DNA from 3 places in the Streptomyces sp. NBC_00234 genome. Region 1 is predicted to be linked to each of the others. Evidence: riboswitches for the same ligand, from Rfam matches in the RefSeq annotation. Region 1 holds a riboswitch; each other region holds the start of a gene.
The links. A riboswitch is a leader RNA that binds a small molecule or an ion and turns the genes downstream of it on or off. The one in region 1 is predicted to bind cyclic di-AMP.
Positions count from the first base shown of each region.

Region 2: it holds a riboswitch for cyclic di-AMP, as region 1 does, so the genes downstream of both, OG230_RS14265 (transglycosylase family protein) here and OG230_RS01560 (transglycosylase SLT domain-containing protein) in region 1, are expected to answer to the same signal.
Region 3: it holds a riboswitch for cyclic di-AMP, as region 1 does, so the genes downstream of both, OG230_RS31005 (M23 family metallopeptidase) here and OG230_RS01560 (transglycosylase SLT domain-containing protein) in region 1, are expected to answer to the same signal.

Region 1 is NZ_CP108101.1:333,955-343,583, reverse strand. It holds gene OG230_RS01590 (PTS fructose transporter subunit IIABC) at 1-479, opposite strand, end outside; gene pfkB (1-phosphofructokinase) at 564-1,511, opposite strand; gene OG230_RS01580 (DeoR/GlpR family DNA-binding transcription regulator) at 1,508-2,269, opposite strand; gene OG230_RS01575 (DUF6296 family protein) at 2,462-2,710, opposite strand; gene OG230_RS01570 (PepSY domain-containing protein) at 2,890-3,762, shown strand; gene OG230_RS01565 (GNAT family N-acetyltransferase) at 3,862-4,362, opposite strand; gene OG230_RS01560 (transglycosylase SLT domain-containing protein) at 4,468-5,289, opposite strand; cyclic di-AMP (ydaO/yuaA leader) riboswitch at 5,292-5,447, opposite strand; gene OG230_RS01555 (carbon-nitrogen hydrolase family protein) at 5,800-6,660, opposite strand; gene OG230_RS01550 (APC family permease) at 6,667-8,175, opposite strand; gene OG230_RS01545 (TetR/AcrR family transcriptional regulator) at 8,314-8,913, shown strand; gene OG230_RS01540 (DUF5988 family protein) at 8,955-9,161, opposite strand; gene OG230_RS01535 (ATP-binding protein) at 9,261-9,629, opposite strand, start outside.
Region 2 is NZ_CP108101.1:3,297,642-3,307,270, reverse strand. It holds gene OG230_RS14295 (serine/threonine-protein kinase) at 1-16, shown strand, start outside; gene OG230_RS14290 (SurA N-terminal domain-containing protein) at 189-845, shown strand; gene OG230_RS14285 (nucleoside triphosphate pyrophosphohydrolase) at 893-1,867, shown strand; gene OG230_RS14280 (tetratricopeptide repeat protein) at 1,910-4,234, shown strand; gene OG230_RS14275 (cytochrome P450 family protein) at 4,231-5,520, shown strand; gene OG230_RS14270 (transglycosylase family protein) at 5,626-6,567, shown strand; cyclic di-AMP (ydaO/yuaA leader) riboswitch at 6,857-7,028, shown strand; gene OG230_RS14265 (transglycosylase family protein) at 7,032-7,736, shown strand; gene eno (phosphopyruvate hydratase) at 8,075-9,361, shown strand; gene OG230_RS14255 (FtsB family cell division protein) at 9,484-9,629, shown strand, end outside.
Region 3 is NZ_CP108101.1:7,065,889-7,075,517, reverse strand. It holds gene OG230_RS31035 (STM4015 family protein) at 1-933, shown strand, start outside; gene OG230_RS31030 (STM4014 family protein) at 958-2,100, shown strand; gene OG230_RS31025 (STM4013/SEN3800 family hydrolase) at 2,135-2,947, shown strand; gene OG230_RS31020 (STM4012 family radical SAM protein) at 2,944-4,314, shown strand; gene OG230_RS31015 (STM4011 family radical SAM protein) at 4,323-5,231, shown strand; gene OG230_RS31010 (SGNH/GDSL hydrolase family protein) at 5,241-6,095, opposite strand; gene OG230_RS31005 (M23 family metallopeptidase) at 6,285-7,232, opposite strand; cyclic di-AMP (ydaO/yuaA leader) riboswitch at 7,238-7,411, opposite strand; gene OG230_RS31000 (tyrosine-protein phosphatase) at 7,819-8,631, shown strand; gene OG230_RS30995 (DUF6126 family protein) at 8,651-8,824, opposite strand; gene OG230_RS30990 (helix-turn-helix domain-containing protein) at 8,851-9,459, opposite strand; gene OG230_RS30985 (aspartate aminotransferase family protein) at 9,524-9,629, opposite strand, start outside.

The sequences.
Region 1 (9,629 bases):
TCCGTCTCCCGCACCGGCTCCTCCGGCGCCGCGGCCGGCTCGTCGCCGCGGATCAGGGCCGCCGCGGCGGCGGGATCGGCCTCCGCGCGCAGGGCGGCGGTGAAAGCGGGGTCCATCAGCCGGCGTGCCAGGCCCGAGAGGATGGTGAGGTGGTCGTCGTCGGCGCCGGCGGGCGCCGCTATGAGGAAGACCAGGTCCGCCGGTCCGTCCGGCGCACCGAAGTCGATGCCCCGTCCGCTGCGCCCGAAGGCCAGAGTCGGCGCGCCGACGTGCTCGCTGCGGCAGTGCGGGATACCGATGCCGCCGTCCAGGCCGGTCGGCATCTGCGCCTCACGGGCGGCCACGTCGGCGAGGAAGCCGTCGAGGTCGGTGACGCGCCCGGCGGTGACCATCCGCTCGGCTAGAGACCTCGCTGCGGCGTCCTTCGTCTCGGCGGACAGATCGAGGTCGACCAGATCCGCGGTGATGAGCTCACTCATCGCGGGACTCCTTGCTCGTGGACCGCCGTGGCGGCTGGGGGGACAGGGACTGCGGGCTTTCACCCGGGGACAGGGATGCGGACGTCATCGCGCGGGCTCCGTGAGCGCGCGGTCCAGGGGGATGTCCGTGGTCGTGACGACCGAGGAGACGTCGAGGTCGGCCGGGGTGGGCATCACGCTCCCGGGGAGCTGGACCGCCGCCGCGCCGTGCGCGACGGCCGCCGCAAGTGCGGACCGGCCCGCGCCGCCGGCTGCCAGGAAGCCGGCGAGCGAGGCGTCCCCGGCGCCGACATTGCTGCGGACGGTGTCCACCCGGGCGCTGCCGAAGTACGTCCCCGACCGGTCCACCAGGAGTTGTCCGTCGGCTCCGAGGCTGGCGAGTACCGCCTGTGCCCCGCGTCCGCGCAACTCCTCCGCCGCCTTGACCGCGTCACCGACGGTCGCGAGAGGCCGCCCGACCGCTTCGGAGAGCTCCTCCGCGTTCGGCTTGATCACATCGGGCCGCTCGCGCAGTGCGGCGAGCAGGGCGGGGCCGGAGCTGTCGAGGGCGATCCGCGCTCCGGCCCGGTGGCTGCGTGCCACCAGCTCCGCGTACCACTCGGGGGGCAGCCCCCGCGGCAGACTGCCGCAGCAGGCGATCCAGTCCGTGTCCGAGGACCGGGTCCGTACCGTCTCCAGCAGGGTCTCGGCCTCGGACTCCGTGAGGGCGGGCCCGCTCGCGTTGACCTTGGTGAGGGTGCCGTCGGCTTCGACCAGCGTGATGTTGACGCGGGTGCTGCCGGCGATCGGCACCCCCGCGGCCTCGATGCCGTGCTCCCCGAGCAGCCGGGCGAGCAGTGCGCCCTCGGGCCCGCCCAGGGGGGCGACCGCGACCGTACGGTGTCCCGCCGCCGCTACCGCGCGGGAGACGTTGATGCCCTTGCCTCCGGGGTCGACGCGGTCCGTCGTGGCGCGCAGGACCGCGCCGCGGGTGAGGTCGCGCAGTTCGTAGGTGCGGTCGAGGCTCGGATTGGGAGTGACCGTGAGGATCATGCGCGTACCACTTCCGTGCCCCGGCTCTCGATGGCGAGGGCGTCCTCGGGGCTGAGCCCCGTGTCGGTGATGAGCAGGTCGACGTGGGAAAGATCGCCGAAGCGGGCGAAGTGCTCCTGGCCGAACTTGCCCGAGTCCGCGAGGAGCACGACCCGCCGGGCTGCCGCGATCATGGCCCGCTTCACCGCGGCCTCGGCGAGGTCGGGGGTGGTCAGGCCGCCGTCGGCGGATACCCCGTTGGTGGCGAGCAGGAGGACGTCGGCGTTGATCTCCGCGTAGGCGCTCAGCGCCCAGGCGTCTACGGCCGCGCGGGTACGGTGCCGGACCCGTCCGCCCACCAGGTGCAGCGCGATGCCGGGATGGTCGGCGAGGCGGGCCGCCACGGGCAGTGCGTGGGTCACCACCGTCAGGGCGGACTCGACCGGGAGGGCGGCGGCCAGCCGGGCCGTCGTGGTGCCCGCGTCGATGATCACGTTGCCGTCCGGGGGGAGCTCGCCGAGGGCGGCGGCGGCGATCCGGTCCTTCTCGTCCGCGGCCACGGTGTCGCGCTCGGCGAGGTCGGGCTCGAAGCCGAGCCGTCCCACCGGAATCGCGCCGCCGTGGACCCGGCGCAGGAGCCCCGCCCGGTCGAGCGCCTTGAGGTCGCGCCGCACGGTCTCGGCGGTCACCTGGAATTCCTCTGCGAGGGAGAGCACGTCGACGCGTCCGCTCTCCTGGGCGAGGCGGAGGATTTCCTGCTGCCGCTCCGGTGCGTACATGTGGTTTCGTATCCGTTTCATGCCCGAGTCTGTGGTTTCGCGCTCAGGTTACGTCCAGGGTGCCGGAATGTAAACAGATTCGGGCATGGAGCGGGCATGAACGGACTTCCGGTTGTGTCTGGGTGTGCCGTGGCAGCACACAGCACACAGCGCACCGCGACGCGCAGGGCGCCGCGGTGTGTGCCGGTCCGCTCAGCGGGTGCGGGGTGATCCCTCGCTCAAGGGCCGCGCGAGCAGGGGGATGCCCGGTGCCTGGTGGCCGCCGCTGGCCAGCATGCGTATTTCGCCGCGTTCACTGATCTCCGCGCGGACGATTCCGGTCTCGTCCTCGTACACGGGGTATCCGCCCGCCCCGGACCGGTCGCTCATCCGGACGACCACCACGTCGTCCGCCGCGCCGTACGTCTGGAAGATCAGCTCGTAACTCTCGGGGTAATCCATGGGGGCCTCCCGACCGGGTACCGGCAGGGGCCGGTGGTCCGTGTGTCCCATTGTTTCGCACCCTCGCCCACGGCGCGCCCGGGCGGGCGGGCCGCCAACGGGAGGAGACGCACGTTCGATCGGGTGACCCGTCCGGTAGGACAACATGACCGGCCGGTCAGGGGGCTAGTGATGCGTGTATGAGCCTTGAATTCCGACGAAAAGCCACCGCGTCCGCGCGTGCCCGCAGCCTTCGTGTCGCCGGCGGCGCCCTGTGCGCCGTCGTCGCTTCCGCGCTGCTCGCGGGCTGCGGGCAGGAGAGCCGTGACCAGACCGGGGCGGCCACATCGGAGGCCGCGAAGGTCGTCCCGAAGCAGACGGCCTCCCCGTACGGGAGCCCTTCCGGCAGCCCGTCCGGCAAGACGAAGCCGACCGAGGACCAGGCCGCACGCAAGAAGCTGCTCAGCGCCACCAAGGTCACCTTCGACAAGGCCGCGACGACCGCGGTCGGGGCCGTTCCGGGCAGCAAGCTGGCCGAGCTCGATCTGGAGGGCCTGGACGACGACACCGACCGGAGCACCGACGCGAGTGCGAGTGCCTCGCCGAGCGGCAGTGCGAGCCCCGGCGGCACGGCCAGCCCGAGTGGCACGGCCAGTCCGAGTGGCAGTCCGAGCGGCAGTGCCTCGCCGAGTGGCAGCCCCAGCCCGAGCGGGAGCGGCTCAGGTCCGCAGTGGGTGGCCGAGGTCGCCGAGGAGGACGGAACCGCGCACACCGTCCGGATCGACGCGGTCACCGGCAAGGTGATCGAGACGGCCGCGGACACCGATCAGGACGCGGCCGACAAGAGCGAATTGGCCGACTGGATCGCCAAGGCGAAGCAGACGCCCGAGCAGGCGGCCAAGGTGGCCACGGACAAGCAGAAGGGCACGGTCACCTCGATCGGCCTCGACACCGGCGACAACGACACCCTCGTCTGGGCGGTCGACGTGGTCGACGCGGACTGGAACAAGACCGAGTTCGAAGTGAACGCGGCCGACGGCAAGATCCTCCAGGAGGAGAAGGACAGCGACTGACGCCGGGCGGCGCAGTCCTTCCCAGGCGGTGGCGGGCCGGACACCCCGGTTCGTCGCCCGCCCGGGGAACGGTGGAGCCGGTGGGCCCCGGCGTCCGTGTCAGGCGAGCCGTGCCTCCGCGTCCAGCGAGCGTGCGTAGGCGATCCCCGGCCGGCCGCCGAGTACGGTTTCGCCGGTGCGGACGAACCCCGTGCGGGCCAGTACGGCCTGGGAACCGGGGTTGTCGTGCGTGGTCGCGGCCCGCAGTGCGGTGAGACCGTACGCCGTGGCGGCCAGCACGCATATCCGGCGGACGGCGCTCGTGGCCAGCCCCTGGCCGGCGGCCTTCTCGGCGATCCGGTACCCGAGGTCGGCGGCGCCGTCCGCCACGTCGACCAGGTTCACCCGGCCCAGCACCTCGCCACCGTCGCCGACCAGCACGTGGAAGTAGATCAGTCCCTCGGCCTGTTCGGCCAGGAGGCTGCTGTGCCGTGCGTCGAACCGTGCGAAGTACTCGTCGCCGCGGTCCGGGACCGAAGCGGCGAAGTAGGCGCGGTTCTCCTGCTCGAAGGCGAGCAGAGCCGCAGCGTGGTCCTGGCGAAGAAGCTGGAGTTCGGGCATGGCGCGAGTCTTCCACGGCGGCCCCGGACGCGGAACTGCCGGGCGGTGAGGGCCTGTCGGACCCTCGCCACCCGGCAGTCGTGAACCGCGGCCGGTGCCGGTGGATCAGTAGGCGCCGAAGACGTTGTCGATGGAGCCGTACTTGTCGGCGGCGTAGTTGCACGCGGCGGTGATGTTCGCGACCGGGTCGAAGCTGTCCGTGGACGTACCGGGCACGTGGTACGCCTGGAAGGTCGGGTCGATGACCTGGAGCAGGCCCTTCGACGGGGTGCCCGCGGCGGCGTTGGAGTCCCAGTTGTTGACGATCTGAGGGTTGCCCGAGGACTCGCGCATGATGTTGCGGTGGATGCCCTCGTAGGTGCCGGGGATGCCGTGCTCTGCCATGACGGCGAGCGACTCCTTGATCCAGCCGTCGAGGTCGTTCGTGTACGTCGTGGCCTTCGCGGCGGCGGGGGCGGCGGTCTTCGCGGCCAGCGTGGTCGAACGCTCGGAGCGGTCGGCGCGGTCGCTGCTCGCGGCGGCACGGTCGGAGGACGAACCGGAGGCCCTGGCCGTGGCCTTGGCGCCCACGGTCAGCTCCAGGCCCGGGTGAATCAGACCCGGATTGCCGCCGATGGCCTTTCGGTTGTCCTTGTAGAGCTTCTTCCAGCCGCCACTCAGGGAATGCGCATCGGCGATCTTGTGCAGGGAATCACCCTTGACGACGGAATAGCTGGTGATCCCGGCCTTCTGGGCGGTAATTGCCTTGGCGGGAGCGGCTGCCGGAGCCACTGCCTTTTCGGCGGAGACCGACTGCGCGGGCGCCGCGGACGCGGTGGTCGCACCGATCACCGGCAGGGCGAGGACGGCTCCACCTGCGGTCACGGCGACGAGTCCGCGGGTCAGGGGGCTGGACTTGGCACGACGGTGCTTACCCATCGAGGGCATGGCGAATTCCTCTCCGTCGCCTGCGAGGTGAGCTGTCGGGTTCAGGCTGGAGATGCCTGGCCGCATGTGCATGCGACTTAACCCCAAGCCGTTCCGCATAACGGATCGGCAACTTACCTGGGTCCCCCGCTCCTGCCGGGCGTGAGTAGGTCCGGTTTTCCGGACGGCGGCAGGATTCGGCGTTCCATCCGGATTGACGGTGACCGTAGGCGAGAAATGCCGAAGGGGACAAGTCCCGAATTCCTGATCACAATTCATTTACAAGATCGATGAGCGGGATCGCCGATGAATTCACCCGAACCGCGAAGCCAACTCTCTTCCCGCAGAAGGGATGCGGGTGGGGCGCCGACGCTTCGGAAATCCCGGACGTGACGCTGGCCACTGCGTCCGAAAAGGGTGATTTGCTCCGTGGGGAGTCTTCGCGATTCGGGCGAAAAGTGCTCTACGGGCCATCAGGGTTGAATGCTTTGAAAAGTCCGTATTGGTGTATTTTTTCGTGCTGTGTGTGGCTCAGTGGTGCGGGGTCGGCCGGAACGTTCCCCCGTACATCGGCAGGTGGATCCGCTCGCCGTAGCGGGCGAGCTGTGCCCACGGGCGGTTGAGTCCCGCGGAGCCGTACGCGCGGACCCGGGCGACGGTGTCGAGGTCGAGGACGTCGACCAGGACCTCCTCGCCCGTCCCCGCTTGCTGGCGCACGGTCCCCTCGGGGTCGACGATGGCGCTGGCGCCGACACCGGCAGGGTCGGCCGCGTTGAGATTGACGACGTAGAGCTGATTGGTCCAGGCGTTGGCACGTGCGCAGACCAGTTCCATGTCCCGGTCGCGCGTGGTGGTGAGCGTGGGCTGGAGGATGACCTCGGTGCCGAGCCAGGCGAGCTGCCTGGCGGTCTCCGGGAACGAGCCGTCGTAACAGACGGCGAGGCCGGCACGTCCGATCCCGGGCAGGTCGAAGACGACGAACTCACTGCCGGGGCTGGCCTGTTCGTACGGCTGCCACGGGAAGATCTTGCGGTACCGGGCCACGATCTCGCCTGCCGGGGAGACCGCGAGGGCGGTGTTGTACGTGTTCCCGTCGTCGGCCCGCTCGTAGAGGCTGCCGGGTATCAGCCACAGACCGGTCTCCCGGGCCAGGGCGCAGACGCGGTCGGTGAGCGGGCCCGGGATCGCCACGGCGGCCTCCCGCATCCAGTCGGCGCGGGCCTGGAGCAGCGGCGCCTCGGCGGCGAGCATCAGCTCGGGCACGACAACGAGCTGCACATGGGGAAAGGTGTCGCGCACCGCGCGTACCCGGTCGGCAAAGCGCTCCCAGGTGGCGCGCAGATCGTGCGGTACGGGGGTGGTCTGGACGGCGGCGATGGCGAGTGTGCGCATGGGTGTTCAGTTCTCCGTGGCGGGCAGGGTGACGACGGACGTACGGCCGTGGTGGAAGAAGCGGGCGTGGCGGGAGCGGATGAGGAGCATGACGACCGCCCCGAGCGCGAGGGAGCCGACGCCGAGCAGGAAGACTCCGCCGACACCGCCAAGGGACGTGTAGCCGTAGGCGGGGTCGAGCATGTCGTAGGCACTGCGCAGGAAGGCCGCCAGCATCATCAGGCCGCCCGTGGCCGGCATGACGCCCTTGACGAGCAGGTCGCGCGGGGAGCGGCGCAGGTGTCCGCGGAAGTGCCAGGCGCAGGCGAGTCCGGTGACGCCGTAGTAGAAGGCGATCAGCAGGCCGACCGAGAGCACGGCGTCGCCGAGGAAGTCCGCGGAGACCAGCGTGAGGAGAGTCAGCACGACGGCCGCCGCGGCGCCGAAGAACACCGTGCCGAATGCGGGGGTCCGGAAGCGGGGATGTATGCGGCCGAAGGCGGCGGGGAGGGCGCCGTGCGCACTCATGGACAGCGTGGCGCGCGGAGTGGAGACCGTGCACGTCAGCAGGGCGCCGACGGCCGAGACCCCGATGGCGAGCTGTACCAGTGAGGCCAGGCCGTCGCCGAGTACCGCGGGCGCGAGACCGGTGAGGACATCGGCGGCCGTCTCCTCGTTCCCCAGTCCGAGCCCCGAGCTCCCGGTGCCGGCGAAGGAGACCGCGGCGAAGGCGGTGAACAGGTAGGTGACGAGCAGGATCAGAGTGGATGTCACGGCCGCCCTGCCCGGGGTGCGCGCGCTGTCGACCGTCTCCTCGTTGAAGGTGATGAGCGCGTCCCAGCCCCAGTAGATGAAGAGGCACAGCAGGACCGCCTCCGAGAAGGACGCGAAGCTGTCGAAGCCGAAGGGGTCGAGCCAGCTCAGGGACGGGGAGGCCGCACCGTCGCGGGCGAGCGCCGTGACGCCGAACGCGAGCAGGGCGACGAGCTGGAGCCCGAGCATCGCGTACTGGACGTGGGCGGCGAGCTGGATCCCTCGGTAGGCGACGGCGACCGCCAGCGCGAGCAGCAGCACCGCGACGGCGGTGACGGCCGGGGTGCTGCCGGCCGCCGCGTCCAGGCCCAGGAAGCCGAGCAGGGCGGACGCGCCGACCTGGGCGAGCGCGGTCATGGCGATGACGGTGGCGCACAGGACCGTCCAGCCGCCCGCGAGCCAGCCGAAGGCGGGGCCGAAGACGCGGGTGTTCCATACGAAGGTGGTTCCGCAGTCGGGCATCTCCCGGTTCAGCTCCCGGAAGGCGAACGCGGTGAGCAGGATCGGGACGAAGCCGAGGAGCAGGGCGGCGGGGGCGAGATCGCCGACCACCAGGGTCACCAGGCCCAGAGTGATGGCGATGCTGTACGCCGGGGCCACGGAGGCCAGTCCGAGCGCGACCGTGGCGAGCAGGCCGACGGAGTCGCCCCGCAGTCCCTTCTCGGTCAGTGGTGGGGCGTGGGGCGGGGGCTCCGGTGCGGCCCCGACGGCGTCTGTGGTCATGACTGCCTTCCAGGAGGAGGTGGCACGAGGCGACCTCGATTCGTTAAACGGTGATTTAACGAAACGCCGATGGCGCGGTCAAGCCCTGGAGAGGTATCTTTTCGTTCTGCTTCAGTGAATGAGAGAGCGAGGGGCGCGGTGGCACGGCGCAAGGACCAGGAGGCGCGGCGGGCGCAGCTGAGCGAGGCCGCCGGACGGGCACTGCTGAGCCGGGGCCTCGAAGGGCTGCGGCTGCGGGACGTGGCCGAGGAGGCGGGTGTCACGCCCGCGGCGGTCCTCTACTACTACGAAGACCTCGACGCGCTGATGTACGAGACCTTCCAGCAGGCCATCGAGCGGTTCTGCCGGGACCGCGACGCGGCTGCCGAGCAGCACACGGACGCGCGGGACCGGCTGCGTACCTGCATCGCGTCCGGCGTGGCAGCCGGCCCGCAGGACCAGCTGCCACGACTTCTCTTCGAGTACTGGCCCCGCACCCTGCGGGACCCGAAGGCCGCTGCCCTCGACAGCGTTCTGACGGAGCGCCAGATCGGGGTCTACCAGGGAATCCTGGTGCTCGGCGAGTCCCAGGGCCACTTCACGCTGTCGGACACGACGCGCATGACCGCCTCGAACTTCGTGGCGATGGAGGACGGCTACCAGATGGACGTGCTTGCCGGCCGGCGGTCGCGGCCGGAGGTGATCAGCGCGCTGCACTCCTATGCGCGGGCAGCCACCGGCTGCGCACTGGAGCGCTAGGGCCTGTCGGGAGTGTCCGCAACGTATCGGTCGGGCTGCGGTCAGCCGGGTACCTCCGTGCGCTCCCACCACGTGTACACGGGCAACTGACCCTTGTCCGTCTCCTCGTGACGGTCCGTCGCTTTGAAGTGCTCGTACCCGCCGCGGAACGGGATCTTGATGTCGAGCCCGGGTTCGTCGACGGGGACGATCCGCTCCGGAAGATCGTCGGGGCCGCCTTCGAGGACTGCTTTCGTTACGTTGGCCATGGGGAAAGTCTGCCCGGCGAGCTGCCCCGCTCCGTCATGACGCGCCGACGGGCCGGGTCCGTACGGGGGCACGATGGCGCCGAGCAGCCCCATGTCCTCTCAGGTCCGGGCGTGCGTGGTGATGTCGGCGGCGAACTCGGCGACGACGGCCGGGGTGACGGTCGGCCGGCACTGGCCGAGGGCGGCGAGGTAGTCCCCGGTATCCGCGCCGGCCTCGGCGAAGTCGCGTTCGAAGGCGGCCTGGGCCGCCGTCCGGGCCGCGTGTTCGATGTCGGCCGGGGTGAACAGCTCGCTCGCCGCGACCAGCGCGTCCACGTCGACGTCGTCCCGCCGGGCCGAATACCGCGACCAGATCGCCGCACGGGCCGCGGCGTCCGGGGTGCCGATCGGGACGAGGTAGTCGAACCGGCCCGGCCGCAGGAAGGCCGGGTCGAGGGACCGGATGGAGTTGGTGGCGCACACCAGAAG
Region 2 (9,629 bases), 3.0 Mb from region 1:
CGTCCGCGGCGCCTGACGGCGGATCCGCCGTGGTCGAACGTGTGCCCTGAAGGGCCCGCCGGCGCACCGCATCCCCAACTCCTGCCGAATCGTTGGTCGAATCAGTGGCCCCAACCACGTCCACTGCCTAACATCGATCACCGCAAGGCTTTGTGCACTGATGCACAATCTCTCCCCGGGAGGCTCCTTTGCACCGCCGCCGTCGCACCGCGCTCTCCGTCTCAGCCGCCCTGCTCGTCGGGGTGCCGCTCCTCTCCGCCTGCGGGAGCGAGGCCCATCCGGGCGCCGCCGCCCTGGTCGGCGGGGACCGCATCGAGGTGTCCGCGCTCCAGGCACAGGTGGCGGACGTGCGCAGCGCGCAGGAGAGCTCGGCGCAGTCCGCGCAGCTGGTGAAGGGCTCGGGGCAGCTCAGCCGGGCCAAGCTGCACGGGATCATCTTCGGGCGGATTCTGGACCGGGCGTCGAAGGACGCCGGAGTGACGGTCAGCCGCAAGGAGGTCCAGGAGATGCACCTGGCGGCTGCCGCCCAGTCCGGCGGTGAGAAGCAGCTCCAGGCGATGATGCTCCAGCAGCGCTGGGTGGCCCCCGACCAGATCGAGAACGATCTGCGCAGGGAGGTCCAGCTGCCCAAGCTGGCGCAGGCGCTCGGCGCCGACCTCTCCAGCCCCGAGGGCCAGAAGGTCGTCGGGGAGGCGCTCGCCAAGGCGTCGAAGGCCCTCGACATCGACGTCAATCCGCGCTTCGGCGTCTGGGACGACCAGCAGATCCAGCTCGGCAACTACAAGGCCCCGTGGATCACCCAGGTCACGGAGTTCGAGCAGCCGGCCCCCGAGGCCGGCGCCTGATCCGGGTGCCCGGACGGGGTGGTCCCCGGCCGGGGTAGGTTCGAGGGGTGAACGCTGAAGCCCCCGGCGACCCCGGCCGTATCGTCCTGCTCACCGCCAGCCACCGGGTGGCGCCCGGACTGCTGTCCTGGCCCGCCTGGCAGACCCTGCACGCGGCGGACCGGGTGCTGTGCGGTGAACGGAACCATCCGCAGCTGCCGTATCTGCGCGAGGCGGGCGTCACGGTCGAGCACGGTGTGCCCTCCGCCCAGGAACTCGTCGACGACTGCGTCGGCGGCCGGACCGTGGTGGTGCTGGTGGGCGGCGAGGGGAACCAGCCGCTGACCGACGGTCTCGCCCGGCTCGGCGGCTCCGGCCGGGTGCAGATGCCGGACCTGGAACTGCTGCCCGGTTCGTACGACCTGCCGGGCGCCCGGCTCCTCGATCTGGTCCAGGTCATGGACCGGATCAGGCTCGAATGCCCGTGGTCCTCGCAGCAGACGCACAAGGGCCTCGCCAAGTACGGCATCGAGGAGGCGTACGAGCTCGTCGAGGCGATCGAGGACGGCGACCGGGACGAACTGCGCGAAGAACTGGGGGACGTACTCCTCCAGGTCGTCTTCCACGCCCGGATCGCGCAGGAGGATCCCGACGAGCCCTTCGACCTCGACGACGTCGCGGCCGGCCTCGTGGAGAAACTGATCCACCGCCACCCGCACGTCTTCGGGGACGAGACCGCCGAGACCCCCGAGGACGTCCACGCGCACTGGCAGCGCACCAAGGCGATCGAGAAGCAGCGCGACTCGGTGACCGAAGGCGTCCCGCTCGGCCAGCCCGGACTGGCGCTGGCCGCCAAGCTGGGCAGCAGGGTCCGCGGCGCCGGACTCGACGTCGCGCTCCCCGCGGGGGACACCGTCGGGTACGAACTCCTCGCCCTCGCCGTACGGGCCGAACAGGACGGAACCGACCCGGAGGCCGCCCTGCGTGCGGCGGCCCGCACCTACCGCGACGCGATCCTGGCGGCGGAGGCCGACGCCCGTTAGTACGGTGGCTCCAGGGGCCGTTCGAGGTGTGGGGGACAGTGCGTGGACGGGGAGATCGAGTCGCTGGCCGACGCCTTGCTGGAGGCGTTGGCGGACGACGGGCGCAGTGACCGGCTCTTCGGTGTCTACGAGGAGTCGCGCCCCGGGGTCGCCGGGGCGTTACGGCTCCGCAGGATTCTGAACGAGATGCGGGCCTCCGAGGCCGTCGATCCGAGGTGGCGTCGCGACCTGGTCCGCCGGCTCGCCGAGGTGGCGGCGGTGGACCCGGACGCGGTGTCGGAACTGCGGACCTTCTTCCCGCGCTCGGACCCGGCGGAGACGGTGCCGGCGCAGGCCCCCGCCGGTAACGCGGTCATCGGTGGCACCGCCCTGGGACCCGTCAGCAACTCCGTCAGCGGCGGCACCTTCCTCGGACCGGTCCAGGGAGCGGGCACCCAGTACAACTACTTCGGGCCGGGCCTTCACCCCCCGCTGCCCGCCGTGGCGCACTGGCCGAGGCTCGGGGACGCCGACCCGGTCGCGCTGGGCGTACGGCGCACCCGCCGGCTGCCGGACGAGCCGTCCCTTCCGCCGTATGTCCGGCGCGACTGCCACGCGGCTCTGGCCCGGATGCTCCTGGACGCGCTCGCGACCGGCGGGCTGGTGCTGGTGACGGGCGAGCCGCTGTCGGGGAAGACGAGGACGACATGGGCGGCGGTCGGCCACCTCTCCGAGACGACGAGGATCTACGCGCCGCCGCCCGGCACGGATCTGCGCGGCCTGCCCGCCGTGCTGCGCGGCCGGGGCGACGAGTCGTGCGTCCTGTGGCTGGACGAACTGGAGAGACACCTCGGCGAGAACGGCCTCACGGCGGCCGTGCTGGCGGAGCTCGTCCAGCAGCGCACGGTGGTCGTCGCCACGATGAACGACGAGGCGTACGACGCCCACCGCTTCGGCGCGACCGCGAGTGCACGCGTGCTCAGCGGCGTGGAACCGGTCGAGCTGAGTGGTGACTGGAGCAGGACGGAGCTGAGGCGGCTCAAGGAGTACGCCGACGACCTCCGGCTGTGGGGCGCCTCCGTGGGGCGCGGGGCGCGGGGTGTCACCGAGTACCTCGCCATCGGACCGGAACTCCATGACGAGTGGCGTCGCGCCGGGCGCACGAAGGCCCGCCGTCGCGGACACCACGTGGTCCGTGCGGCGATCGACCTCGCCCGGTGCGGGGCCGACGGTGCGATACCCGGCGAAGTGCTCCGCAGGGCCCACGAGTTGTACGGAGCCGGGACCTGGGCCGGGGCGGGGTCCTTCGACGACGCGCTCGCCTGGGCGGCCGGTGTGCGTCACGGGGTGACGGGGATGCTGGTCCGGGGTCCGGTCCGGGACACCTGGAGCGCCTTCGGCTCGCTGACCAACGACGTGGAGGACCAGGGGCAGGACGCCCCGCCCGTACCCCTGGAACTGTGGCCGTGGGCGCTGGAAGCGGTACGGGGCGACGAGAGGAAGCGGACCGAGATCGTCGCGAGGGCCCACCGGTCCCTCGGCCCGTCGGCGGACGACGATCAGGACGTCCTGATGATGCTCGGCTCCCTCGATCTGGAGACCGGGGACGCGGAGAGCGCCGAGTCCTGGTACCGCAGGGCTGCGGACGCGGGCAGTGAGCAGGCGGCGGGCGTGGTGGGGGCGTTGCTCGTCGCGCGGGGCGCCGGTACCGAAGCCGTCCCGTATCTGGAGACGGCCGCGACGGCGGGCGACATCGCCTCGCAGAGCATTCTCGCCACCGTGCTGAGCGAGCGCGCCGCGTTCTGGCTGACCGAGGCGGCCGAGGGGGGAGACGCCGAAGCGGCGTCCCGGCTGGGGCATCTTCTCCTGGGGGACGAGAGGCCGCACGAGGCGATGAAGTGGCTCCGCAGAGCCGCGGACATGGGATACGAGGACGTCGCCATCACCATCGGCAACATCTTCCGCGACTGGCGGGAGCCGGACGAGGCGGAGACCTGGTACCGCAGGGCGATGGCCCACGGGGACACCGGGGCGACGAACAATCTGGCGCTGACCCTGGAGGACCTGGGCGAGCCGGCCGAGGAGATCGAGCGGCTCTTCCGGGCCGCGGCGGAGGCGGGGGAGATCAGCGCACCGGTCAATCTGGGCTACTCCGCGAAGGCACGGGGGGAGTGGGACGAGGCCCGGCGCTGGTTCGAGGAAGGCCACGCGCGGGGTGCGTACTCCGGCGCCTTCGCCCTTGGCCGGCTGGAATGGGAACAGGGCAACAGGGCGGCGGCGGAGGAGTGGTTCGGCAAGGCCCTGGAGATGGGAAACCACGCCGCCGAGCGGGCCATCGCGGAGCTGCGGTCGGAGGGCGGGGAGGCGGCGGCTAACGTCGAGGGGTGAACGACAGCCCCTCCCACTGCCCCGCCGCGGCCCCCGAACTCTTCACGTGGGAGTTCGCCACCGATCCCTACCCGGCGTACGCCTGGCTGCGCGAGCACAGCCCCGTCCACCGGACGACGCTCCCCAGCGGGGTCGAGGCCTGGCTGGTGACCCGGTACGCGGACGCCAAGCAGGCACTCGCCGACACCCGGCTGTCCAAGAACCCGGCCCACCACGCCGGGTCGGCGCACGCCAAGGGCAGGACGGGCATCCCGGGGGAGCGCAAGGCGGAGCTGATGACGCATCTGCTGAACATCGATCCGCCGGACCACACCCGGCTGCGCCGCCTCGTCTCCAAGGCGTTCACCCCGCGCCGGGTCGCCGAGTTCGCACCGCGCGTGCAGGAGCTGACGGACCGGCTCATCGACAACTTCGTGGCGGAGGGGAAGGCCGACCTCATCCACGACTTCGCGTTCCCGCTGCCCATCTACGCGATCTGCGACCTGCTCGGTGTCCCGCCGGAGGACCAGGACGACTTCCGCGACTGGGCGGGCATGATGATCCGGCACGGCGGCGGCCCGCGCGGCGGGGTGGCCAGGTCCGTGAAGAAGATGCGCGGCTACCTCGCCGAACTGATCCACCGCAAACGGGAGAATCCGGGCGACGACCTGATCTCGGGTCTGATCCGGGCCAGTGACCACGGCGAGCACCTCACCGAGAACGAGGCCGCGGCGATGGCGTTCATCCTTCTCTTCGCCGGTTTCGAGACGACGGTCAACCTCATCGGCAACGGTACGTACGCGCTGCTGCGCAACCCCGGTGAACGCGAGCGGCTCCAGCGCTCGCTCGACGCGGGCGAGACGGACCTCCTCGCCACCGGCCTGGAGGAACTGCTGCGCTACGACGGCCCGGTGGAGCTCGCCACATGGCGGTACGCCACGGAGCCCGTCACGCTCGGCGGGCAGGACATCGCCCCCGGGGACCCCGTACTGGTCGTCCTCGCCGCGGCCGACCGCGACCCCGAGCGCTTCCGCGATCCGGACACGCTGGACCTCGCTCGGAGTGACAATCAGCACGTGGGATACGGGCACGGCATCCACTACTGCGTGGGCGCGCCGCTCGCCCGCCTGGAGGGACAGACCGCGCTGGCAACGCTCCTGAGACGCCTCCCTGACCTGCGCCTTGCGGTGGAACCTGCCGATTTGCGGTGGCGTGGCGGGCTCATCATGCGCGGACTGCGCACCCTTCCGGTGGAGTTCGCACCCGGGGTGCCGCTCGGGCAAGGTGACACTCCGTCAACTCTGTGACTTTCACGTGATCTCCGCTGCATCGACTTGTGACACACGTTCGAGTCCCGCTAGGTTCACCGTTCACCACAGCAGTCACATGTCAGTCACACGGAAGGCAATCCCATGGGCTCCGCGAACGGCAGACACCGTCGCCCTCGCCAGGCACCCGCCATCGTCGTCGCCGCAGGCGTGACGGGATCGGCCATCGCCATCCCGCTGCTCGGTGCGACCGGTGCGCACGCCGCCGACGCCTCGACCTGGGACCGGGTCGCCGAGTGCGAGAGCGGTGGCATGTGGAGTGCCGACCTGGGCAACGGCTACTACGGCGGCCTGCAGTTCTCCCAGGACACCTGGTCCGCGTACGGCGGCTCGGCGTACGCGCCCCGCGCCGACCTCGCCAGCCGCTCGCAGCAGATCGCCGTCGCGGAGAAGGTCCTGGAGGACAAGGGTCCGCAGGCGTGGCCGAGCTGCGCGGTCATCTCCGGGCTCGCGCTGGACGGCACCCTGCCGGGCGTCGACCCGGGCGGCGTGCCCTCCGCCGACCCCTCGGACTCGCTGCTCCCGTCGGACGACGCGACGGACGACACGACGGACGAAGCGAACAAGAAGGACAACAGCGATAAGTCCGGCAAGTCCGGCAAGGATGACACGACGGACGGAACGGAGGAGTCCGAGGACTCCGCCTCGCCCTCCGCCACGCCGTCCCCCGAGGCGTCCGACACCCCCGCGGGCACGGACGAGGGCGGCGGCAAGCACCGCGGCACCCCGGCCCCCGAGGCGAGCCAGGACACGGACAGGGGCAACGGGCGCGACTCCGGCCGGCACGCCTCGCGCGGTGACGGCGAGGCCCGCGACGCGGGTGCGGCGAGCCCCGAAGGTGACTACACCGTGCGGCCCGGCGACAACCTCTGGGCGATTGCTGACGCACAGAAGGTTCCCGGCGGCTGGACCGAGCTCTACGAAGCCAACAAGAGCGAGCTCGGCTCCGACCCGGACCTCATCCTGCCCGGCCAGAGCCTCGATCTGGGTCAGCGCGGCAGCGCGGAGAGCTCCAAGCGCAACTGATCCAATTCGGGAAAACACCCCAAAATCGGGGGTAGTTCAGGGACCTATGTCCACTTATGCGTAAGTGAGACATGGGTCTCTTTGCTTCAACTGGCGTGTCGCGTCCGGCTACTCCTTCCGTGTCCCCTCCGACCTGCGGAAACGTTCATTCCGTGGAGGCAAGTAAGGCACGAATGGCCGGTATGTCCCTCTTTGAATGTCGGGTTGGCTATGTTTACGGTCGGAACCGCTCGCACCGCGGGCCCCGTCGACCGTCACGCCGAATCCTGCCGTCGGTCGAAGGGAACAGACGCGTAAAGCGCCGTAGGCAGGAGCGGGGGACCCAGGTAAGCGCCGGGCCAGGTCGTCGGAAGACGGCTCAGGACCGGCTTGGGGTGAAGTCGCGTGCAAGGACGTGCGACCGGGCAACTCACTTGGCCCGAACCCGACAGCTCACCTCGTAGGCGTCGGTGAGGAGAAGCTCCATGCTGTTTTCCAGCAAGGCCAAGCACCGCCGCCCGTCCAAGGCCGTCCGTGTCGCCACGCTCGCCGGTGTCGCCGGTGCCGCTGTCGCCGTCCCGCTGATGGGTGCGACCGGCGCCTCTGCCGCCTCCGTCTCCACGTGGGACGCCGTCGCCCAGTGCGAGTCCGGTGGCAACTGGTCCATCAACACCGGCAACGGCTACTACGGCGGTCTGCAGTTCTCGCAGTCCAGCTGGGCCGCCGCCGGCGGTACGCAGTACGCGTCCCGCGCCGACCTGGCCACCAAGTCGCAGCAGATCGCCACCGCCGAGAAGCTTCTCGACCTGCAGGGCCCGGGTGCCTGGGCCTGCGCCGGCGCCGGCAACCTGACCAACGACGGTGTGGACCCGGGCGTCGACACCGGCTCCACGCAGAGCAGCAGCGACGAGCAGGCCCAGCCGGAGCGTCAGGCCGAGCAGCCGACCACGCGCAGCGAGCAGCGCACCGCCCCGAAGACCGAGGCGCCGAAGACCGTCACCACCCCGACCGGCGAGAAGGTCGAGAAGGGTGACGGCGAGTACAAGGTGAAGACCGGCGACACCCTGAGCAAGATCGCCGCGAAGCACGACGTCAAGGGCGGCTGGGAGAAGCTGTTCGAGCTGAACGACGACATCGTCAAGGACGCCGACCTGATCTTCCCGGGCCAGCAGCTCCACCTGACGAAGTAACACCTGGGATTCTCCTCCCCCCCCTGGGAGGGTGTCCGGCGGCATCCCTCCCGCTCTGCTCCCCGACCCGGTGCGCTCTCCCCCGTGCGTGCCGGGTCGGGGTCTTTCCGCACGGACGCGAGCGCCGCGGCGCGGCCCGGCGACGTTGAGCGTTCAAGTGTTGTAGTTACTCGCCAGTAAATTTCTGGACGTTTGCCCGTGAATGCATGCCCTTGGGTCCTTTTTCGTCCCAGGGGACGGGCGCCCGGCTGGCCGATGGGGTCCGGCCGGTTAGGCTCGTGTCGCAAGGCCACAGTGACCCTGCACAACCAGTGTCATATCCCAGAAGGAGATGCCTCGTGCCGTCCATCGACGTCGTCGTAGCCAGGGAAATCCTCGACTCCCGGGGCAACCCCACGGTCGAGGTCGAGGTTGGCCTCGACGACGGCAGCACGGGACGTGCTGCTGTTCCGTCCGGCGCCTCCACCGGTGCGTTCGAGGCCATTGAGCTTCGCGACGGCGACCCCAACCGTTACATGGGCAAGGGCGTCGAGAAGGCCGTCCTCGCCGTCATCGAGCAGATCGGCCCGGAGCTCGTCGGGTACGACGCCACCGAGCAGCGCCTCATCGACCAGGCGATGTTCGACCTGGACGCCACCGAGAACAAGGGCTCGCTCGGCGCCAACGCGATCCTCGGCGTCTCGCTCGCCGTGGCCCACGCCGCGTCGGAGGCGTCCGACCTCCCCCTCTTCCGCTACCTCGGCGGCCCGAACGCGCACCTGCTGCCCGTTCCGATGATGAACATCCTGAACGGCGGCTCGCACGCCGACTCCAACGTGGACATCCAGGAGTTCATGATCGCGCCGATCGGTGCGGAGTCCTTCTCCGAGGCCCTGCGCTGGGGTGCGGAGATCTACCACACGCTGAAGAAGGTCCTGAAGACCAAGGGCCTGTCCACCGGTCTCGGTGACGAGGGCGGCTTCGCGCCGAACCTGGAGTCCAACCGCGCCGCCCTGGACCTCATCGTCGAGGCCATCAAGGAGGCCGGTTACGTCCCCGGCCGCGACATCGGCCTCGCGCTCGACGTCGCCGCGTCCGAGTTCTACAAGGACGGCAAGTACGAGTTCGAGGGCAAGTCCCGCTCGGCCGCCGAGATGACCGAGTACTACGAGGAGCTCGTCTCCGCGTACCCGCTGGTCTCCATCGAGGACCCGCTGTACGAGGACGACTGGGCCGGCTGGAAGGTCATCACCGAGAAGATCGGCTCCAAGGTGCAGATCGTCGGTGACGACCTGTTCGTCACCAACCCGGAGCGTCTGGCCCGCGGTATCGAGGAGGGCTCCGCCAACGCCCTGCTCGTCAAGGTCAACCAGATCGGTTCGCTGACCGAGACCCTGGACGCCGTCGAGATGGCCCAGCGCAACGGCTTCAAGTGCATGATGTCGCACCGCTCCGGCGAGACCGAGGACGTCACCATCGCCGACCTCGCCGTCGCCGTGAACTGTGGTCAGATCAAGACCGGCGCCCCGGCCCGCTCGGACCGCGTCGCCAAGTACAACCAGCTGCTGCGCATCGAGGAGATCCTCGACGACGCCGCGGTGTACGCGGGCCGCTCGGCGTTCCCGCGGTTCCGCTTCGCCGACTGACCGGCGCAGCCAGGGCTGATCGCCGGTCCTCCGCGGGCCGAAGTCACCAGCCTCCGTCCGTCCCCGCACTCGGTCCCGTACCGTGTGCGGGGACGGACGTGTGTAATGGGGAGGCGTGAGAGATGGCCGGGAAGGACCGCGACCGGTTCTCCACCGCGACCAGGCTGCGACTGCTCGGTGAGCAGACCGCCGCCCGCGTCTACCGGTCCCAGAACCGACGCCAGGCCCGCCGCTCGCGCCTCACCGGCCGCGCCGCGTTCCTCGCCCT
Region 3 (9,629 bases), 6.7 Mb from region 1:
CTGCAAGAGTTGATCGGTCTTCCCGCCGTCGACTTCGAGAGCGGAACCGCCGCCGTCCGGCCCGCAGCCGACGCGGTGGCGTGGCGCATCCGGGTCGATCCGTACGAGGACGAGGAGCGGACCTGGGAGGAGGAGTTCAACGAGTTCCTCGACACCGTCGACCCGGCCGGGGTCCGCGCGCTGATCATCGGGCAGTGGGGGGAGTCGTACGAGTCGGATTCCTCGTACCCGATCGGTCTCGTCGTCGCCGCCGCCGACCGGCTGACCTCGCTGGAGGCGCTCTTCCTCGGCGATCTGGTGCAGGAGGAGTCGGAGATCTCCTGGATCGAGCACGTGGACGTCACCCCGCTGCTCACCACCTTCCCGCGTCTGGAGGCCCTGGGGGTGCGCGGCGGGACGGGCCTGCGGTTCCCGCCCCTCAAGCACGAGAGCCTGCGCGCGCTGGTCATCGAGTCCGGCGGACTTCCCGCCGAGGTGATCCGCGGTGTGCTGGACAGCGAACTCCCGGCGCTGGACCGGCTGGAGCTGTGGCTGGGGGTCTCGGCCTACGGGGGCGACGCGACGGTCGCGGATCTCCAGCCCCTGCTGTCCGGTACGCGATTCCCGGGCCTGCTCCATCTCGGCCTGCGCAACAGCGAGTTGCAGAACGAGATCGCGACGGCGATCGCCTCGGCCCCGGTCGTGGCGCAGCTCCGGACACTGGATCTGTCCTCCGGCACGATGGGTGACGAGGGCGCCGCCGCGCTCCTGGAGGGTCAGCCGCTCACGCACCTCGACGCGGTCGATCTCCACCACCACTTCCTCACCGAGCCGATGGAGCGCCGTGTCCGCGAGGCCCTGGAGCCCCACGGGGTGCGGGTCGATCTGTCGGACCGCAACACGCCATGGGGCGACCGGGGTGTCGAGGGCCGCTACACCACCGTGGCGGAGTGACCTGACATGACCGAGGAGGACGCCATGTCGCCGGCGCGTAGCCGCGGGCCGCGCTTCGCGGTCGTCGGCATTCCGGGCCATCGCCGCGTGGCGCTCTTCCAGGATGCCGTGCGGGGCGCCGGGCTGGCCGAGGCACGTGTGGTGCCCTGGGAGACGGTGCTGCGCGGTGAGGCGGCGTTCCTGCCGGGCGAGACCGTGCGGATCGACTCGCCCGGTGAGGACGCCGAGGTCGAACGGCTGCTGCGTGGCGTCGACGATCCGACGAGGGTGGAGGGTTCCGCCCGGTGGTACGCCGCGTTCACCGCTGCCGTACGGGAGGTGGGGCGTGCGGCCACCGCGGCGGACGCGGTGCTGCTGGACGATCCGGAGGACATCGCCGTGCTGTTCGACAAGCGGCTGTGCCACGCCGTGCTGAGCGGCGCCGGGGTCCCTGTGCCCCAGTCGCCGACGTCCGGACCCGGCGCACCGGCCGTCCGGGGCTGGGCCGATGTGCGCGCGCTGATGCGGGAGGACCGGATGGGGCGCGCGTTCGTCAAGCTCGCCCATGGTTCGTCCGCCTCCGGGGTGCTGGCGGTGGAGACCGCGGGCGGCGGCCGGGTGCGGGCGGCCACCTCGGTCGAACGGGACGCGGCGGGGCGCCTCTTCAACTCGCTTCGGGTGCGCCGTCTCACGACGGAGGCCGAGGTCGCCGCGGTCGTCGATGCGCTCGCGCCGGACGGGCTGCACATCGAGCGCTGGCTGCCGAAGGCGTCGCAGCACGGTCGGGCCGCCGACCTGCGGGTCGTCGTCGTCGGGGGCCGGGCGACGCACGCCGTCGTGCGGACGAGCCGCTCCCCCATGACCAACCTTCATCTCGGCGGGGAGCGCGGCGACCTCGACGCGGTCAGGGCCGCGGTCGAGGCGGCGGGCGGAAGCTGGGCCGCGGCGCTGGCCGTGTGCGAGCGTGCCGCCGCCTGCTTCCCCGACACGCTGTGCGTGGGCGTCGACCTGCTGCCCGCCACCGGCTGGCGGCGCTTCGCCGTCTGCGAGGTCAACGCCTTCGGCGACCTGCTGCCCCGCCTCACCGGCCTGCCCGGCAGCGGCGCGGAGAACCTGGACACCTATGCGGCGCAGGTCGCCGCCGTACCGAACCGAACAAGGAACCACCGTGCCGACGCTGCCCGTTGACCCCGCCCCGCATCCGGCGGAGGCCGGACCCGACATGAGCCGGATCGTGGGCAGCCACGATCTGCTGCTCGTGACCCTGGACACCCTGCGCCACGACGTCGCGGCGGAACTGGCGGCGGCCGGACGCATCCCGCATCTGGCCCGCCATCTGCCCGGCGGCCTCTGGGAGAAGCGGCATGCTCCGGGCAGCTTCACCTACGCCTCCCACCAGGCGATCTTCGCCGGATTCCTGCCGACCCCCGCCGCTCCGGGGCCCCATCCGCGCCTGTTCGCCGCGCGCTTCGCGGGCAGCGAGACCACCGCGGACGGCACGTTCGTCTTCGACACCCCCGACCTGGTCTCCGGGCTCGCCGGCGCCGGCTACCGCACGGTGTGCATCGGCGGCGTCGGCTTCTTCAACAAGCGCGGGCCTCTCGGCTCGGTCCTTCCGGACCTGTTCCAGGAGAGCCACTGGGAGCCGGGGTTCGGCGTGGCGTCCCCCACCTCCTTCGAGTCGCAGGTGGCACGCGCCGAGCAGGTCGTCGCGGAACTTCCGCAGGAGCAGCGGCTGTTCCTGTTCGTCAACGTGTCCGCCCTGCACCAGCCGAACTGGTTCCACCGGGACGGCGCCACCTCCGACGCGGGGGACTCCCGCGACACCCACGCAGCCGCGCTGGAGTACGTCGACCGGCACATCGGCCGGCTCTTCGCGGCGGCGAGCAGCCGCCGCCGGTGTTTCGCCATCGTCTGCTCGGACCACGGCACGGCCTACGGCGACGACGGCTACACCGGCCACCGCCTCGGTCACGAAGCCGTCTGGACCGTGCCGTACGCCCACTTCTTCCTCGATCCGGGGGCCACCCGATGACCAGCGCCGTCAGGCCGTACCAGAGCTACGTCTACGCCTACCCGCACAAGACGGCGTACCGCCCGCTCGGCGGCCACCGCACCGAACGGCCCCTGCTGAGCGAGCTGTGGGCGGGGGAACGCAAGGACGCGCTCTCGCTGTACGTCCACATACCCTTCTGCGAGGTCCGCTGCGGTTTCTGCAATCTGTTCACTCGGATCGGCGCGCCCGGGGAGCTGACGACGCGCTATCTCGACGCCCTGGACCGTCAGGCGACGGCGGTCCGTGACGCGCTGGGCGACGAGGAGCCGGTGCGTTTCGCCGCCGCGGCGTTCGGCGGCGGAACGCCGACCTTCCTGACCGCGGCCGAGCTGGAGCGGCTCTGCGACATCGCGGAGAAGCGGATGGGCGCCGATCTCCGTTCCGTCCCGCTGTCGGTCGAGACCTCGCCCTCCACGGCGACGGCGGACCGGCTGGCCGTCCTCGCCGAGCGGGGGGCCACCCGCGTGAGCATCGGTGTCCAGAGCTTCGTCGACGACGAGGCCCGCGCCGCGGTCCGCCCGCAGCGCCGGGCCGATGTGGAGGCCGCTCTCGGCCGCATCCGCGACGCCCGCATCCCGGTCCTCAACATCGATCTGATCTACGGCATCGACGGCCAGACCGAGGACACCTGGCGGGCCTCCCTGGACGCCGCGCTGGCCTGGCGCCCCGAGGAGCTCTACCTCTACCCGCTGTACGTACGCCCGCTGACCGGTCTCGGCCGGCTCGGAGACGCGACGGGACCAGGAGCAGAGGCAGGGGCCGCGTCCGACGCGGCCTGGGACGAGCAGCGGCTGCGGCTCTACCGGGCGGGACGCGACCATCTCCTCACCCATGGCTACGAGCAGGTGTCGATGCGGATGTTCCGCCGTGCCGACGCCCCGCACGAGGGCCCCGACGACTACGCCTGCCAGACCGACGGGATGATCGGTCTCGGCTGCGGCGCCCGTTCGTACACCTCGTCCCTGCACTACTCCTTCGACTACGCGGTGGAGATGCGGGAGATCCGGGGCATCATCGACGGCTTCACGGCGACGGAGGACTTCTCCCGCGCCGAGGTGGGGCGGTACGTAGACGACGGCGAGGCACGCAGGCGCCACCTCCTGCAGTCCCTCCTCCAGGCCGAGGGGATGGACGGCTCGGAGTACGGCGCGCGGTTCGGCACGGACCCGTACGTGGACTTCGGCGCCGAGCTGGACCGCTTCGCGGCGCGCGGCTGGCTGGATGGCCCGGTGAGTCGCGGTCTGCTCCGCCTCTCCCCGGAAGGGCTGGCCCACTCCGACGCGCTGGGGCCGGAGCTGTTCTCCCCCGCCGTACGGGCCGCGATGGCCGCGTACGAAGCGAAGTGAGCGCCTCCGTGGACCTGACGATCCTCTACCGCGGCCCGCTGGCCTCGTGCGACTACGCCTGCCCGTACTGCCCGTTCGCCAAGCGGCGCGACAGCCCTGAGCAACTGCGCGCCGACCGCGCCGCGCTGGAGCGGTTCACCGCCTGGGCGGCGGCGCAGACCGGCGACCGGCTGTCGGTGCTGTTCACTCCGTGGGGCGAGGGGCTGGTGCGGTCCTGGTACCGCCGCGCCCTGGTCGAGCTCTCGCGGCTGCCGCACATCAACCGGGTCGCGATCCAGACCAACCTCAGCTGCCGCACCGGCTGGCTCGCGGAGGCGGATCTCGGCAAGGTGGCCCTGTGGTGCACGTACCACCCGGGTCAGACGCCGTACGACCGGTTCCTCGGGAAGTGCCGTGACCTGGCGGAGCTCGGCGTCCGTCACAGCGTCGGGATCGTCGGCCTCGACGAGCACCTCGACGAGGCGCGGCGGCTCCGGGCCGCGCTGCCCGACGAGGTCTATCTCTGGGTCAACGCCGCCGAGGGGCACAGCTACACGGACGAGGAGGCGGACCGCTGGACGGCCCTGGACCCCCTGTTCCCGTACAGCAGGCATCCGCACAGCTCGGCGGGGCTGCCCTGCAGGACCGGTGAGTCGGTCATCTCGGTGGACGGCGACGGCACGGTGCGGCGATGCCATTTCGTGCGCGCGGAGCTCGGCAACCTCTACGACGGGAGCTACCGCCGGGCGCTCGGCCCACGCGGCTGTCCCCTCGCCGTCTGCGACTGCCACATCGGCTATGTGCACCTGGAGACGCTGCCGCTGTACGACGTCTTCGCGGGCGGCGTGCTGGAGCGGATACCCTCCCGGCACTCACTCCCCCTGCGAGACGCGCCAGGGCACGCGAGCCCGGACTTCGGCCGAACGACGGCAGTTTGACGACAAGCCCTAGAGCGGCAGCAGATCCGGGCGCTTGGCCTCGACGTGGTCCCCGGAGGACTCGCCGCGAAGCCGCCGCCCGATCCACGGGACCAGGTACTCCCGCGCCCAGTGGATGTCGTCGCGCCGGTCGTCGAGCGGGCGGCGCAGCGCCTGCGGCGGCCATGCCTGGTCGGGGTCGGCCGGCACGTCGAGTCCGAGGACCTGGGCGGCGCGCAGGGCGACCCTCGTGTGGCCCTCGGGCGACAGGTGCAGCCGGTCGTCGTCCCAGGCGCGGCGGTCCTGCACGGACCGCAGCGACCACAGGTCGAGGACCGGGCAGTCGTAGCGGTCGGCGATGGAGCGCACATGGGCGGTGTACGTGGCGATCTTGCCGCGGAGGTGGCGCAGCACCGGCATGTGGCGGGTGTCGAAGCCGGTGGTGACCATGACGGTGCCGACCGCACCGCTCAGTTCGGCGACGGCGCGCTCGAAGCGCTCGGCCACGTCGTCGGGGTCGCTCCCCGGCCGGAGGATGTCGTTGCCGCCGGCGCAGAAGCTGACCAGGTCGGGCGCCAGCTCCTTGGCGCGCGGGATCTGCTCCTCGACGATCTGGTCCAGGAGCCGTCCGCGTACGGCGAGGTTGGCGTAACGGAAATTGCCGTGCCGTGATGCGCCGACGCCCGTCCCCGCGTCGGAGACCGGGAGCTGATCCGCCAGCAGTACCGCGAATCGGTCGGCCCAGCCGACAAGGGTTCCGTCGGGGCCGGGGTCCCCGACGCCCTCGGTGAAGCTGTCGCCGATCGCCGCGTACGACCCTATGAAGCCGGGGACGTCCATGACGTCCTTGAGACCGTGCTGATTGAGTTTCGAATCGTCTGCCACAAACACGTATCCTGCACCCGCGAATGTGACCTACGCGACCGTAATAAGGGGTTGACGGGTGGTGAGATAGACCACCCGGTCAGTTTTTGGTAAAGCCGGAATAAGTGGCGGCCCCGGCGCGGGACAGTACGGAACGCACGGAAGGGCGGTGCGCCGCCGCGCACCGCCCTTTTCTCACCGCCGCTCGTCTCAGATGGAGACGCCGTGCTGACGCAGGTACGAGACCGGGTCGACGTCCGAGCCGTAGCTCGGGCCGGTGCGGACCTCGAAGTGGAGGTGCGGGCCGCTGGAGTTGCCGGTGGAACCGGAGAGGCCGATCTGCTGGCCGCCCGTGACGGTCTCGCCGACCGACACGTTGAGCGAGGACTGGTGGGCGTACTGGGAGTACATGCCGTCGGCGTGCTGGATGACGACCTCGTTGCCGTACGCACCGCTCCAGCCGGCCGAGACCACGGTGCCGGGGCCGATGGCCCGGACACTGGTGCCGGAGGCAGCCTGGAAGTCCGCACCGGTGTGGTAGCCACTGGACCACATGGAGCCGGAGGCGCGGTACTGCGTGGTGACGGTGGCGTCGGCCACGGGGGTCGTCCAGCCGGAGCTGTTGCTCTCCGAGGCACCGGTGGAGGTGCCGGTGTCCGTCGAGGTGGTCGCCTCGGCGGAGGAGGCCGAGTCGGAGGACGTGTCCGCCTTCGGGGCCTCGGTCTTCGGAGCGGCGGCCTTCGGAGCCGCGGCCTTGGACGGGATGGCCTTCGCCGAGCCGGACGCCTTGGCGCCGAGGGTCAGTTCGGTGCCGGGGAAGATCAGGCTCGGGTTCTCACCGACGACGTCGCGGTTGTCCTGGTACAGCTTCTGCCAGCCGCCCTTGATCTTCTGCTCGGCGGCGATCTTCGACAGGTAGTCGCCGGAGACCACGGAGTAGGTCTTCGGGGCGGTCTTGGCCGCGGCGGCGGGAGCGGTGTGCGCCGCGGCGACCGAGGCCGCCGCGGGCTTGGCGACGGGTGCGGACTGCTCAGCGGCATGCGCGCCGGTGGCACCGATCAGTGGGAGGGCCAGAGCGGCTCCGCCGGTCCCGGCGGCGAGGACGCCGCGGGCGAGCGGGCCGGACTTCGTACGACGGTGCTTACCCTTTGCGGGCATGGGGGAATTCCTCTCCGGCGCCTACGAGGTGAGCTGTCGGGTTCGGGCTGGAGATGCCCGGTCGCGCTGAGCGCGACTTCACCCCGAGCCGTTCCGGATTTCTCCGGACCGGCGGCTTACCTGGGTCCCCCGCTCCTGCCACACGTGAGTGGGATGCGGATTCCGGGCGGCGGCAGGATTAGGCGGTCCGTCCGGATTGACGGTGACCGTAAGCGAGTAAGGACGGCCGGAACAAGCCGCGTCCGAGGTACCGGAATGCGCGATTCAATTTCCGCCGGGATTTCCGGTCACACTCCGTGGATTACGGATCTTGGCATTCCGTACGGCGCGCGGAATGCCCTTCGGCGGGTTCGCCACACACCGTCACGGATATGATCCCGCTCACCAGTCGACCGCCATCTCCCCCATAAGCAGGGCATGTTCCGCTAAATGCATCAATACGGACATGTAGCGGAGCGCGGGTCACGGCACGGCACGGAACGGCGGCCTCCGGGGCAAGATGATTGCCTGGGGAATCAATGTCGTATCGTCACGACCGTGCCCTCGTCGGCGAGCAGCGCCGGCGCCAGACACTCCAGGAGTCACCGTGACGCAGCAGCTGCCGCAGGTCCCGTCGACGCACACTGAGCTGACGGGCGTCCGCAACTTCCGTGACGTCGGGGGCCTTCCGACCACGGACGGCCGCACGGTGCGGTTCGGTCGGCTCTACCGCAGCGGTCACCTGGCGAACGCCACCGAGCAGGACGCGGCGTTCCTCGGCGGGCTCGGACTCCACACGATCTTCGACTTCCGCAACGCGGCCGACCACAAGCTGGACGGCTACGACGTGGAGCTGCCGGGTGTCCGCAATGTCAGCATTCCGCTCTCCGACCCGGCCGACGGCGCCGAGTTCTGGCGACTGGTCCGGGACGGCAACATCGAGCAGCTGCGCTCGATCCTCGCCGACGGCAAGGGCGCGGACCGCATGATCGCCTCGTACCGCTCGATCATCAAGGACCGCACCGCGGAACACAGCCGGGTGCTGCACTCCCTGGCCGAGGACAGCGTCCCCGCCCTGATGCACTGCGCCGCGGGCAAGGACCGCGCGGGGCTCTCGATAGCGGTGTCGCTGCTGGCCGTCGGCGTGGAGCGCGATGCCATCGAGGCCGACTACCTCATGTCCAACGACGCCCACCGCCGGTACAAGGTGAAGCGCAGCGACAGCTCGGCGGTCGGCATGTCCGACGAGGTCATGGAGCTCCTCAACCCCCTCTTCGGTGCGCGTGCCGACTACCTGGCGGCGGCCTTCGAGACCATCGAGGAGACCTGGGGCGGCACCGAGCGCTACCTCACCGAGGGTCTGAAGCTCTCCGCCGAGACTCGTGGGCGGCTGCGGGAGCGCCTCGTCGAGGAGGCGTGACCACCCTCGCCCCCCGGCCTCAGCCCTTGCCCGCCACCTCGAACAGCAGGTAGAGGAAGGCCGCGAAGACGTGTCCGGCGACCAGGTAGGCGACCAGCCGGATCACCACGCCGCGCGGAAACTTCTTCTCCTGCGAGCCGCGACCCTTCGGGGACCGCGAGCTGAGCGGGTCGTAGTGCTCTGAATCGGACATGACAGTCCCTCTTTCGGGGCCAGGGGTCAGCGGTGGTGGAGTCCGCTGCCCAGACAGAGTTCGGCGACCGGACTCTGCAGCAGCGTGTGGACGAAGAGCAGCTCGGCGCCGCCGCGGTCGGCGGCGGCGATCCGGTGCGGAGTGAGCGAGTCGAAGTGCGCGCTGTCCCCCGGTTCGAGGTCGTGCACGGTCTCGCCGAGACCGACGCGCAGCCGTCCCTCCAGCACGTACAGCCATTCCTCACCGGGGTGGACCCGCACCAGGTCGCCCTGGGCGCCGTACGGAACCCGGACGCGGAGCGCCTGCATGGCCCGGCCGGAGCCGCCGGCCTGGCGGTACATCCAGCCGTCGGCCTCGGCGCCCGTGAAAGGGCCGCCGCGGACGATCGCGTCACGTTGGGTCGGCGTCTCTCCCAGAAGCTCGGAGACCGTCGTACCGTAGACACGTGCGAGGCCCAGCAGCATGGGCAGCGACGGCTGTCGGCGGCCGGTTTCCAGCCGGGAGAGATGGGCGGGGGAAAGCTCCGCCCGCTGGGCGGCGGTCTCCAGGGTGAGGCCACGGCTGCGGCGCAGCTCGCGCAGGCGCGGAGCGACCCCGGGCAGCTCGTCGGCCACCCCTCCGTCGGGAGGATTCATACGTCCATTGGGCCAGGATCTTTCCTCAGAGGCAAATTTCTTGCCTCTGAGGCAAAGCCTCGCGTCAACGGTTGGCGACGGCCTGTTTCACCAGGGTCCTGCCGAAGTCCCACATCAGCCCGCCCCCGCTGTGCGCGTCGTCCATCACGGCCGTGAAGGCGTTCACGAAC